Linked DNA regions of Parashewanella spongiae. The main gene of each other region encodes a partner of the protein of the gene in region 3 in a complex. Links are inferred from orthologs where the notes say so. Each region holds a gene or a part of one and is shown on either strand. Other genes may lie near its edges.

Region 1 (3,034 bases), 1.8 Mb from region 3 along the record:
TATCAGAATGGAGAATTCATTACTGTAATTGATAAGATTATAAAAATTAATTTACTGGTTCTTAATGATTTTATAGATTATTTTATAGTTTGTTTTCATCAAGAAGATATTTCAAATGTCAGGTTTAAATGGTACTAGTCAATCAAGCGAAGTCGTCAGAAATAATTATGGTGGAACAGGTTATTCCGAGCCAATAGAAATGAACCCTATTTTAACAATAGGCCAAGCAGGTAAACAAGATCCTAATAGTTACCAGTGTCACACAAGAGTAGAAGAGACGAAAGAGACTGCAGTTCATAGTAGCGGATGGAAACACTTTTTTTCTTTGCTTTTTAATTCCAATGGTGAAAAATCAACAGCTAAAACAACGCAAAACTTGGTAACGAAAGCTGAATATAATCAAATCATGGAACAAAGAAAGTTAGGTTTACAAAAAATACAAGAAAAAAATGATGCTTACTTTCAAAAGTTTTTCAAAGAACATGGCTATTCGTAGTTAGTTGAACATTAACGCTTACCTGTATAAATAATTATTTTTAATGTAGTTTTGCACATAAGTTGGTGTCATTTTTTTTATGGAGTTTTGCTCCACTATTTTACGCCTTAGAACTGTTGAAGAAATGTTTTGTGGTTTAACTTCTATATCAAATAGCCTTCCCTTTTTATTTTTTACTGACTCAATGCAGTGAGTAAATTGGTGATTATCTAAAAAATTGAGATTTGATATCTTCTTATGAGGATAATCTGGGCGGCGCATTACAGCTATATCACAAAGTTCAAATAACTTTTGCCATTGATACCATTTATCTAATGAAAGCAATGAATCTGTTCCCATGAGAAAAGTAAATTGATGCTCTGGAAACTGTTCATTCAGTTCTTGTATTGTAGTGACAGTGTAACTTGGTGTTTTACGAGTTATTTCAATATCACAAAGCTTAAATTCAGTGTATTGATCACACACTAATTGAACCATATTCATACGATGCTGAGAGCTCGTTTTAACGGTATTTTTATGTGGCGGGATATGGTTTGGCATCAACCATATTTTATCTAAATTTAAAGCAGACATGACCTCTAGCGCAGGTAAAATATGTCCATAATGGATGGGATCAAACGTGCCTCCGAGAATACCTATCCGCATAATTAGCTCACTCTTGTATATGTGCTAAAGATTGATGAGCAACGGGATCGAACAATAAACAGAGATGGCTGATGGCTGTCCAGTCTTCAACGCCATATTGTTTTAAATTTAGCTCAATATTCGAAGCCATCGAAAGCATATGCTCGATGTTAGATAGACTTAATCGGTTTAGTGCATCTTGATAAATGGGTTTACGTTTATCCCAAATACTAAGTTTGCTCCATAAAGGCGACAAGTTTTCTCGATTTTGTTGTGCATGTTTGAGCTTAAGTAATGTGTTTAGCTCTTTAAATAGCGCCCATAAGATAATTGGTAAAGCGATGTCTTCAGCTTTTAACTGTGACAACATGTGCATAGCTTTATTATGCTTGTTCGCTAATATAGCATCGCAGAGTTGAAATACAGTAAATCGAGATTGATCTTCAAAGTAATGCTTAAGTTCTTCAGCATCGATTAAACGATCTGGTGCTAAAAGCTGTAATAATTGAAGTGCTTGATCGGCTGCTAATAGGTTACCTTCATATAAGGTCACCAATAGCGCGCGCGCATCGGGTTGCAGTTTTAACTTGAAAAATTTAATCCGGTTATCCAGCCAGCGCTGAAACTGAGTGCCTTCAGGTGTGGTACAAGGCAGGTATATACCTTGGCTGTCCAGCGTCTTAAACCATTTGCTACTCGTTTTCTCAGCGGTGACTTTAGGGCCTTGAATAATCAAGAGTACATCAGGATTAGGCTGAGTCATGAGCTCTTTAAATGTATTGGCGCCTTCAGTTTCTGGCTTTGATGCGGGCAGGGTCAGTTCAATAATTCGTTTGCTGGAAAATAAACTGAGGGCTTGCCACTCAGACGTTAAATCACTCCAGTTGAAACCGATTTCTTGGTAGAGTTGAATACGCTCATCAAATCCCTGCTGTCGAGCCGCAGCGACAATTTGTTGCTTACAATTATCAATCAACCATGGATCATCACCAAACAAAATATAGACTTGTTTCAGTTGACCTAAATTTCTAGCAATCTGATCCGGATATACGCGCATGGTTACTGCTCGAATGCGGCAAGCGTTTGGATGATTTTATCCGCTGCCTGTAATCGCATTTCTTTAACTAACAAAGCCATTTCTCGGCTTTTTGCTAAAGATGTTCGAGGATCATCGAGGTAATCGCGTCGTATGATAGCTTGAAATAGTTGAGCTTCTTGATTTGGAAAGCTGATGGTAAATTCAACTTGATAGATGAGTTCATATTCTGCCACATTACCTGTGGGGTAAAGTGAAAGCGTCGTGCGATCAAGAGAATCTTTGATCAGTTTTAATCGAGGTGTCTTATCATTTGGCTCAATCAAATTGATGCTGTTTAAACGCAGTCGCTCACGGACTAAGTGAGTGAGTTCGCTGTATTTATCTTGGCTTGAAAGACTGAGAGTTTGTAGCTCATCAGGAATTGAATAGCTGCCTTGTAATTTAAAGCCGCATCCAGCACTGAATAAAATTGTCAGTGCCATAATGGTAAAACCAATGCGCTTTATAAGCATATGTAATCGAATCCTTTTTTATCAACATATTAAGTAACCTGAACTCTGGATAAGCAAACCTCTACAGTGCTGCTATTTTCGCCTTGTACTAGACGAAGCTAGTCACACTGTAGATTGAATTTAAACTTATTGTCTATAAAACATTAAATTATAGATTTCATTATCTCGAACTCAGGTTAAGTATGACAGATTGAAAAACAAAACGCTTTGAGTTTGAATCCATTACCTTTCATCAAGCATCAAAGCGCCTTTTCAACCTATTTTAGTTCGCAACAATATTCAGTAGCTTACCCGGTACATAAATGATTTTACGAATAGTATTACCGTCAGTAAATTTAGCCACGTGTTCATGACTCAATCCTA
Region 2 (3,160 bases), 2.8 Mb from region 3 along the record:
TAACGAATCAACTATCGCAGCAGGATCAATCGCGGTAACAAAAAGTTGTGCACCGGTGTCTGCTAACTGTTTCAATAATAACTGTCTGTGGCCAGCGTCTAACTCTGACGGTAAATCATCCACCAGATAAACACTGTGCTTATTAATTTGTTGCTTTAGCAATTTACCTTGAGCTATTCGCAATGCACAAACCAGTAATTTTAATTGACCACGAGATAATGCATCCTGAACAGGCATGCTACCAACCCGTAATCGTAAATCAGCTTTATGGGCACCACTACCAGTGTGACCACTGGCAATATCGCGAGCATACTGACTTTGTAACTGCTCTGAATACGTGGTTTTACTGTCCCAGCCTCGGGTGAAACTCACTTTCACTTCAACTTGAGGTAAAAACTTCTCAATTATACCTGTTAATAGCTCATTTAACGAGTGAACATACTGATTTCTAATTTCAGTCACTTGTTCAGTATAACGAATTAAATCTCGGTCCCAATACTCTATTTCTTGATAACTGGATTCACGCTTAAGCAGCTGATTTCGCTGCTTTAATATTCGCCTAACATTACTCCACGCTAAATAAAATTGTGGATCAGTATGAAACGCGCCCCAATCGATAAATTGACGTCTTGCTTTTGGGCCTTCAAAAAGCAGAGCAAAGCTTTCGGGGGTGATAACTTGAATAGGTAATGTTTCGGCTAAGGTGGACAAACGCTGTAATTTATTTCCATCTAAACGGACTTCAATATCACCATTGCGATGTCGCCTTAATCCTAATTTAGCCTGACCTTTATCTAAATTGAGTTGAGCAAAAAGTGTAAGTTGATCGCTGTCGCTCTTGATCACCCGCTGAGACAAATGACTTCGAAATGAACGTCCCATCCCTAAGAAATATATTGCCTCAAGTAAACTGGTTTTTCCGCTTCCATTTAAGCCATAGATCAAATTCAGCCCACCGCTTAATTGCAACTGGGCTGAATCAATATTTCTAAAAGAAGTAATTTGTAGTTGAGCTAAACTCATTTAATACTCAATGCAGACATCCACAGCATTACAGGCGCATTGGCATAACCACATACATAGAATCTTCTGCTTCGTGATTTTCAATTAATGCACTGGAATTATTATCAATTAAAGTGATACGAACATCATCAGCACTGATATGATTCAACACGTCTAATAAATAGCTCACGTTAAACCCTATCTCTAAGGTTTGGTTATCATACTCAACATCAATAATTTCTTCCGCTTCTTCTTGCTCTGGATTGTTCGCGGTAATTTTCAGTAAATTATTTTCAAGCTGGATCCGCACCCCGCGAAACTTTTCATTGGATAAAATAGACGCTCGCAGTAAAGCTTGTTTCAACTGATTACGGCTGGCTATAACAATTTTGTCACCGCCTTTAGGCAGTACACGCTCATATTCAGGGAAACGTCCATCTACCAGCTTACTGGTCAATTGAGCAGTATCTGTTGCAATTCGAATCGCATTCTCACCAATAGATATCGTCACCTGTTGAGCATCTTGATCTAGCAAACGCACCATTTCAACCACACCTTTGCGAGGTACGATAACTTGTTTTTCTGGTAAAGAAGCTTCAACTGTACGATGACTTAGGGCTAAACGGTGTCCATCGGTCGCAACAGCTCGCAGTACGCTGCCATCGGTTTCAAGCAATAGGCCATTGAGATAATAACGTACGTCTTGGTTAGCCATTGAGAACTGCGTCGAGTCAATGACTGAGCGCAATGTACTTTGTGCCAATGAAAAATTAATATCAGCTGTAAAAGAATCAATGTTTGGGTATTCATCTGCTGGCAAAGTCGCTAAGCTAAAACGACTACGACCTGAACGTAGCAGCCATTTATTATCTTGTTGTTCAACATACAGTTCACTTTGATCAGGCAAAGACTTCACAATATCCAACAACTTTTTGGCTGGCACAGTAGTTTTGTCTTCTTGTACTTCACCATTTACACTTGCTTCACCAACCAATTCAACTTCTAAATCTGTACCTGTTAACTTCAGTGAGTTACCACTTACTTCGACCAGAAGATTGGCTAATATAGGTGAATTATTTCTTTTTTCTACTGCTCCACACACTAATTGCAAAGGTTTTAATAGGGCATCCCTATCAATAGAAAATTTCATAATGTCCAATTCCCTGATTATTAAGAAGACAACGTTCTAATTAAATTAGCATAATCTTCTTTAATGTCATGATTTTCTTCGCGCAACTGCGCGATTTTTCTACAAGCATGCAAAACAGTAGTATGATCTCGCCCGCCAAAGGCATCCCCTATTTCGGGTAAACTCTGGTTAGTAAGTTCTTTAGCGAGCGCCATGGCGACCTGTCTAGGCCTTGCTACGCTGCGAGAGCGACGCTTAGATAACATATCTGCCATTTTAATTTTGTAGTATTCAGCGACTGTTTTTTGAATATTATCTACAGTTACTAATTTTTCTTGCAGAGCCAATAAATCACGTAATGCTTCACGCACAAAGTCAATAGTAATTGGGCGACCAGTGAAATTAGCATTAGCCATCACTCGGTTCAACGCCCCTTCTAATTCACGAACGTTTGAACGCAAACGTTTGGCGATAAAAAACGCCACTTCATGAGGCAGACTGATGTTACTCTCTTCCGCTTTTCGCATTAAAATCGCAACACGGGTTTCTAATTCTGGTGGTTCAATCGCAACTGTAAGTCCCCAACCAAAACGTGATTTAAGTCTTTCTTCTACGCCATCTATCTCTTTTGGATAACGATCTGAAGTTAAAATGATCTGATGGTTACCTTCCAATAATGCATTAAAGGTATGGAAAAACTCTTCTTGCGAGCGATCTTTATTGGCAAAAAATTGAATGTCATCGATAAATAATGCATCAACACTTCGATAATAGCGCTTAAATTCTTCAATGGCGTTATTTTGTAAGGCCTTAACCATGTCCTGAACAAAACGCTCAGAGTGCATATAGATGACTTTCGCGTCTGGATTATTTTTAATGATCCCATTACCGACCGCATGCAATAAGTGGGTTTTACCTAACCCCGTTCCACCATATAAAAATAATGGATTGTAAGCACCACCAGGGTTTTCAGACACCTGCATTGCAGCCGCTTTACCCAATTGGTTCGATTTACCTTCAACAAAATTA
Region 3 (3,162 bases):
ACTCAAAGTTATCTTAAAATGAATGTAGAATTAAATAAGTCGTGGAGAAATAGAGCAAAAAATATCCCTCTTAAATCGGCTTATGAATTGTTAATATTAGCCTCTATCATTGAAAAAGAGACTGGAAAGTCAGAAGAGCGTGAGATAATTTCAGCTGTATTTAACAATCGCTTACGAAAAAAGATGCGATTACAAACCGATCCCACCGTAATATACGGAATGGGAGATAGGTTTAATGGAAATATCAGAAAAAAAGATCTTAGAGAGCGAACAGCATTTAATACCTACAGAATTAATGGTCTTCCACCAACTCCAATAGCCGCACCAAGTATTGCATCGATTAAGGCCGCCGCACATCCATCTGATGTCAGTTTCCTTTATTTCGTATCTAAAAATGATGGAAGTCATGTATTTTCTACAACGCTGAAAGAGCATAATCGCGCAGTGAATAAGTATCAGAGAAATAAAAAATGAATGAGTATGAAGGCAAATTTATAGTTATTGAAGGCCTAGAGGGTGCAGGAAAATCAAGTGCTATTACTTTAGTACGTGACTACATTGAAAAGCATACAGGCACTAAACTTGTTTGCACCAGAGAGCCAGGCGGTACACCTCTTGCGGAAAAAATGCGTGATTTAGTTAAAATCGCCGATAAAACAGATCCCTTATGTGACGAAGCAGAATGCTTGCTTATTTACGCAGCCCGCGCGCAGTTAATCGCAAACGTCATCAAACCAGCATTAAATAATGGCAAGTGGGTGCTAGGCGACCGTCATAATCTATCTTCATTAGCGTATCAAGGTGGGGGCAGAGGACTTGGTGATTTAGTAGATGTCATTAGTGAAGCAACATTAAAGGACTTCAAGCCTGATTTGACACTTTATTTAGATATAGAACCTTCCCTAGGTTTGCAACGTGCCGCTTCTCGTGGAGCGCTTGACCGAATTGAGCAACAAAAATTAGACTTTTTTGAAAGAGCAAGATCTCGTTACTTATCAATTGCAACAGAAGATGAAAGTATACATGTCATCGATGCAAGTCAGGCAATGACAGAAGTTCACAAAGACATTATCAGTGCTTTAAAGGCTATGCCATGGTTAAGCTAAATGAGCTGCCTTGGCTTGATGAGGCCAAACATATATTTTCGCGTCAATTAGAAAAAAAATCAGTTTCTCATGCACAGCTTTTGAGCTTAGAAAAAGGTTATGGCGCTAAACAGTTGCTTGGTAGTTTAGCTCAACTCACTTTCTGTGAAAGGCCTACTCAGTTTACTCCTTGCGGTCTTTGTAAAAGCTGTACCCTAGTCGAGTCAGGTAATCACCCTGATTTCCATCAAATTGTTCCAGATGGTAATCAAATTAAAGTTGATCAAATTCGTGAATTATGCGGTGATCTAACAGAAACGGCACAACAAGGTGGTTGGCGAATTGCAATAATTTACAGCTGTGAAAAGCTTAATAAATCTGCAGCTAATGCATTGTTGAAAACGCTGGAAGAGCCTGGAAAGCAAACACTATTATTATTGCAAACTGAAAGTTTTGGATTGTTAATGCCGACAATTACAAGCCGCTGCCAAAATATATTAGTTAAAAAACCCTCGAAGTCTCAAATTAATGATTGGTTAATTTCACAATCTCCAGAATATAAAGGTACGAATTGGTGCATTCCTATAGTCGGTGGGCCATTAGGTTTAATCGAAAGTATCTCGTCCGGACACTATAACAAGTTATTGAATTATAGAAATAATTGGAGTCAAAGTTTGTCGGCTGGTCATCTGTGTGCTAGTTTTTTAACAGTCGATGAACAAACTATTGTTGATGTGTTAGATGTTTTGTATCTCGTTTTTAGGCAATTTATTTTACAAAACAAGTTTAATGATGCTTTATTACAAGCTGAAGTCGTTAAATTAGCAGCTGAAGTCATGCACATGCGCCAAAGATTGAGTTTAATGAGTAATATTAATGCTCCAGCATTGTGCCAACAATTTATATTGAAATATCGGCACCTAGTTAATAGATAATTGAAAATATTGCTTGCAATATATGGTGGGATGAATGGTCGACATTAAAATGGAATTTAAGTCGTTGAATGAGCTATATCGTTCTTACATGCCGTTTATCAAACCAGCCGCTATTTTTATCCCTACACATCATTCTCACCATCTTGGGGATTTTTTAGAAATCTCTTATCAGCTCCCAAATGGTTCCGAAAACCAATTATCAGGCACTGTTGTCTGGATAAACCCAATCGGTGCATCAGGTGGCCGTCCAGTTGGTGTTGGAATTAAACTTGAAACCGATTCAGATGAACAACGACTGCAAATTGAAAAATTACTGGCGAGTAATTTAGGCTCTGGAGATTTGACCTCTACCATGTAGCTCGTTATCCTTTCCCATTATTTTTAAATCGGACTTCATTTGTGTTAATTGATTCGCACTGTCACTTAGATCGCCTAAAATCTGCCCCAGATCACTCAAATTTAAAAACTATTATCGAAACAGCCTCAAAACGTGGGGTAGAGTACTTTTTATGCGTAAATGTACGACAACAAGAATTTTGCGATATGAAAGAAAAAGTAGCGGCTTTTCCTCAAGTGTTCTTGTCTTCAGGTGTTCACCCTTTGGATGTAGAGTCAGGGCTTGATGTAGATAGTTTGAAGTTAACAGCGGCAGATGAAAGAGTTGTTGCAATTGGAGAGACAGGTTTAGATTATTTTTACTCGAATGAAACCAAAGCTCAACAACAAGACTGCTTCGAAAAACAAATCAAGTTAGCCGTAGATATAAACAAACCACTGATTGTTCATACCCGAGATGCTCGTGAAGATACAATCGCAATGCTAAAAGCAGGGCAAGCCGATAAAGTAGGTGGTGTATTGCATTGCTTTACCGAAAACTGGGAAATGGCGAAAGCGGCCTTAGATTTAGGTTTTTACATTTCAGTTTCAGGGATTGTAACTTTCAAGAATGCAGGTGAATTAAGAAGCGTTATTCGTAAAGTCCCTAAAGATAGGTTGTTAGTTGAAACAGACTCTCCTTATTTAGCACCAGTTCCCCATAGAGGTAAAGAAAACCAACCAGCATTTGTTCGTGATGTTGCTGAGTTTGTAGCTGAATTACGTGGCGAAAATTATGATGAACTTGCCAAATATACCAGTGAAAA

Evidence for each region.
Region 1: the proteins of holB (region 3) and holA are in contact, whole or in part, in a cryo-EM structure (PDB 8GIZ), measured with the Escherichia coli proteins. The link is inferred for Parashewanella spongiae from one-to-one orthologs.
Region 2: the proteins of holB (region 3) and dnaN are in contact, whole or in part, in a cryo-EM structure (PDB 8GIZ), measured with the Escherichia coli proteins. The link is inferred for Parashewanella spongiae from one-to-one orthologs.

Annotation. Positions count from the first base shown.
Region 1 is NZ_CP037952.1:1,046,414-1,049,447, reverse strand. The notes cover bases 164-3,034. They hold holA (DNA polymerase III subunit delta), read right to left. Parts: upstream 2,178-3,034; coding sequence 1,149-2,177; downstream 164-1,148. Other genes in these bases: leuS (leucine--tRNA ligase), read right to left, coding at 2,934-3,034; E2I05_RS03790 (LPS-assembly lipoprotein LptE), read right to left, coding at 2,180-2,671; nadD (nicotinate-nucleotide adenylyltransferase), read right to left, coding at 515-1,141; E2I05_RS03805 (hypothetical protein), read left to right, coding at 164-496. Outside these bases: more of E2I05_RS03805, read left to right, coding at 116-163. UniProt on the Escherichia coli protein: Part of the beta sliding clamp loading complex, which hydrolyzes ATP to load the beta clamp onto primed DNA to form the DNA replication pre-initiation complex.
Region 2 is NZ_CP037952.1:396-3,555, reverse strand. Bases 103-3,099 are described here. They hold dnaN (DNA polymerase III subunit beta), read right to left. Parts: upstream 2,153-3,099; coding sequence 1,052-2,152; downstream 103-1,051. Other genes in these bases: dnaA (chromosomal replication initiator protein DnaA), read right to left, coding at 2,173-3,099; recF (DNA replication/repair protein RecF), read right to left, coding at 103-1,023. Also shown: more of recF, read right to left, coding at 1-102; more of dnaA, read right to left, coding at 3,100-3,160. UniProt on the Escherichia coli protein: Confers DNA tethering and processivity to DNA polymerases and other proteins. Acts as a clamp, forming a ring around DNA (a reaction catalyzed by the clamp-loading complex) which diffuses in an ATP-independent manner freely and bidirectionally along dsDNA.
Region 3 is NZ_CP037952.1:2,826,145-2,829,306, reverse strand. Bases 58-3,056 are described here. They hold holB (DNA polymerase III subunit delta'), read left to right. Parts: upstream 58-1,093; coding sequence 1,094-2,020; downstream 2,021-3,056. Other genes in these bases: E2I05_RS11055 (TatD family hydrolase), read left to right, coding at 2,420-3,056; E2I05_RS11060 (PilZ domain-containing protein), read left to right, coding at 2,055-2,378; tmk (dTMP kinase), read left to right, coding at 471-1,106; mltG (endolytic transglycosylase MltG), read left to right, coding at 58-474. In the rest of the region: more of mltG, read left to right, coding at 1-57; more of E2I05_RS11055, read left to right, coding at 3,057-3,162. UniProt on the Escherichia coli protein: Part of the beta sliding clamp loading complex, which hydrolyzes ATP to load the beta clamp onto primed DNA to form the DNA replication pre-initiation complex.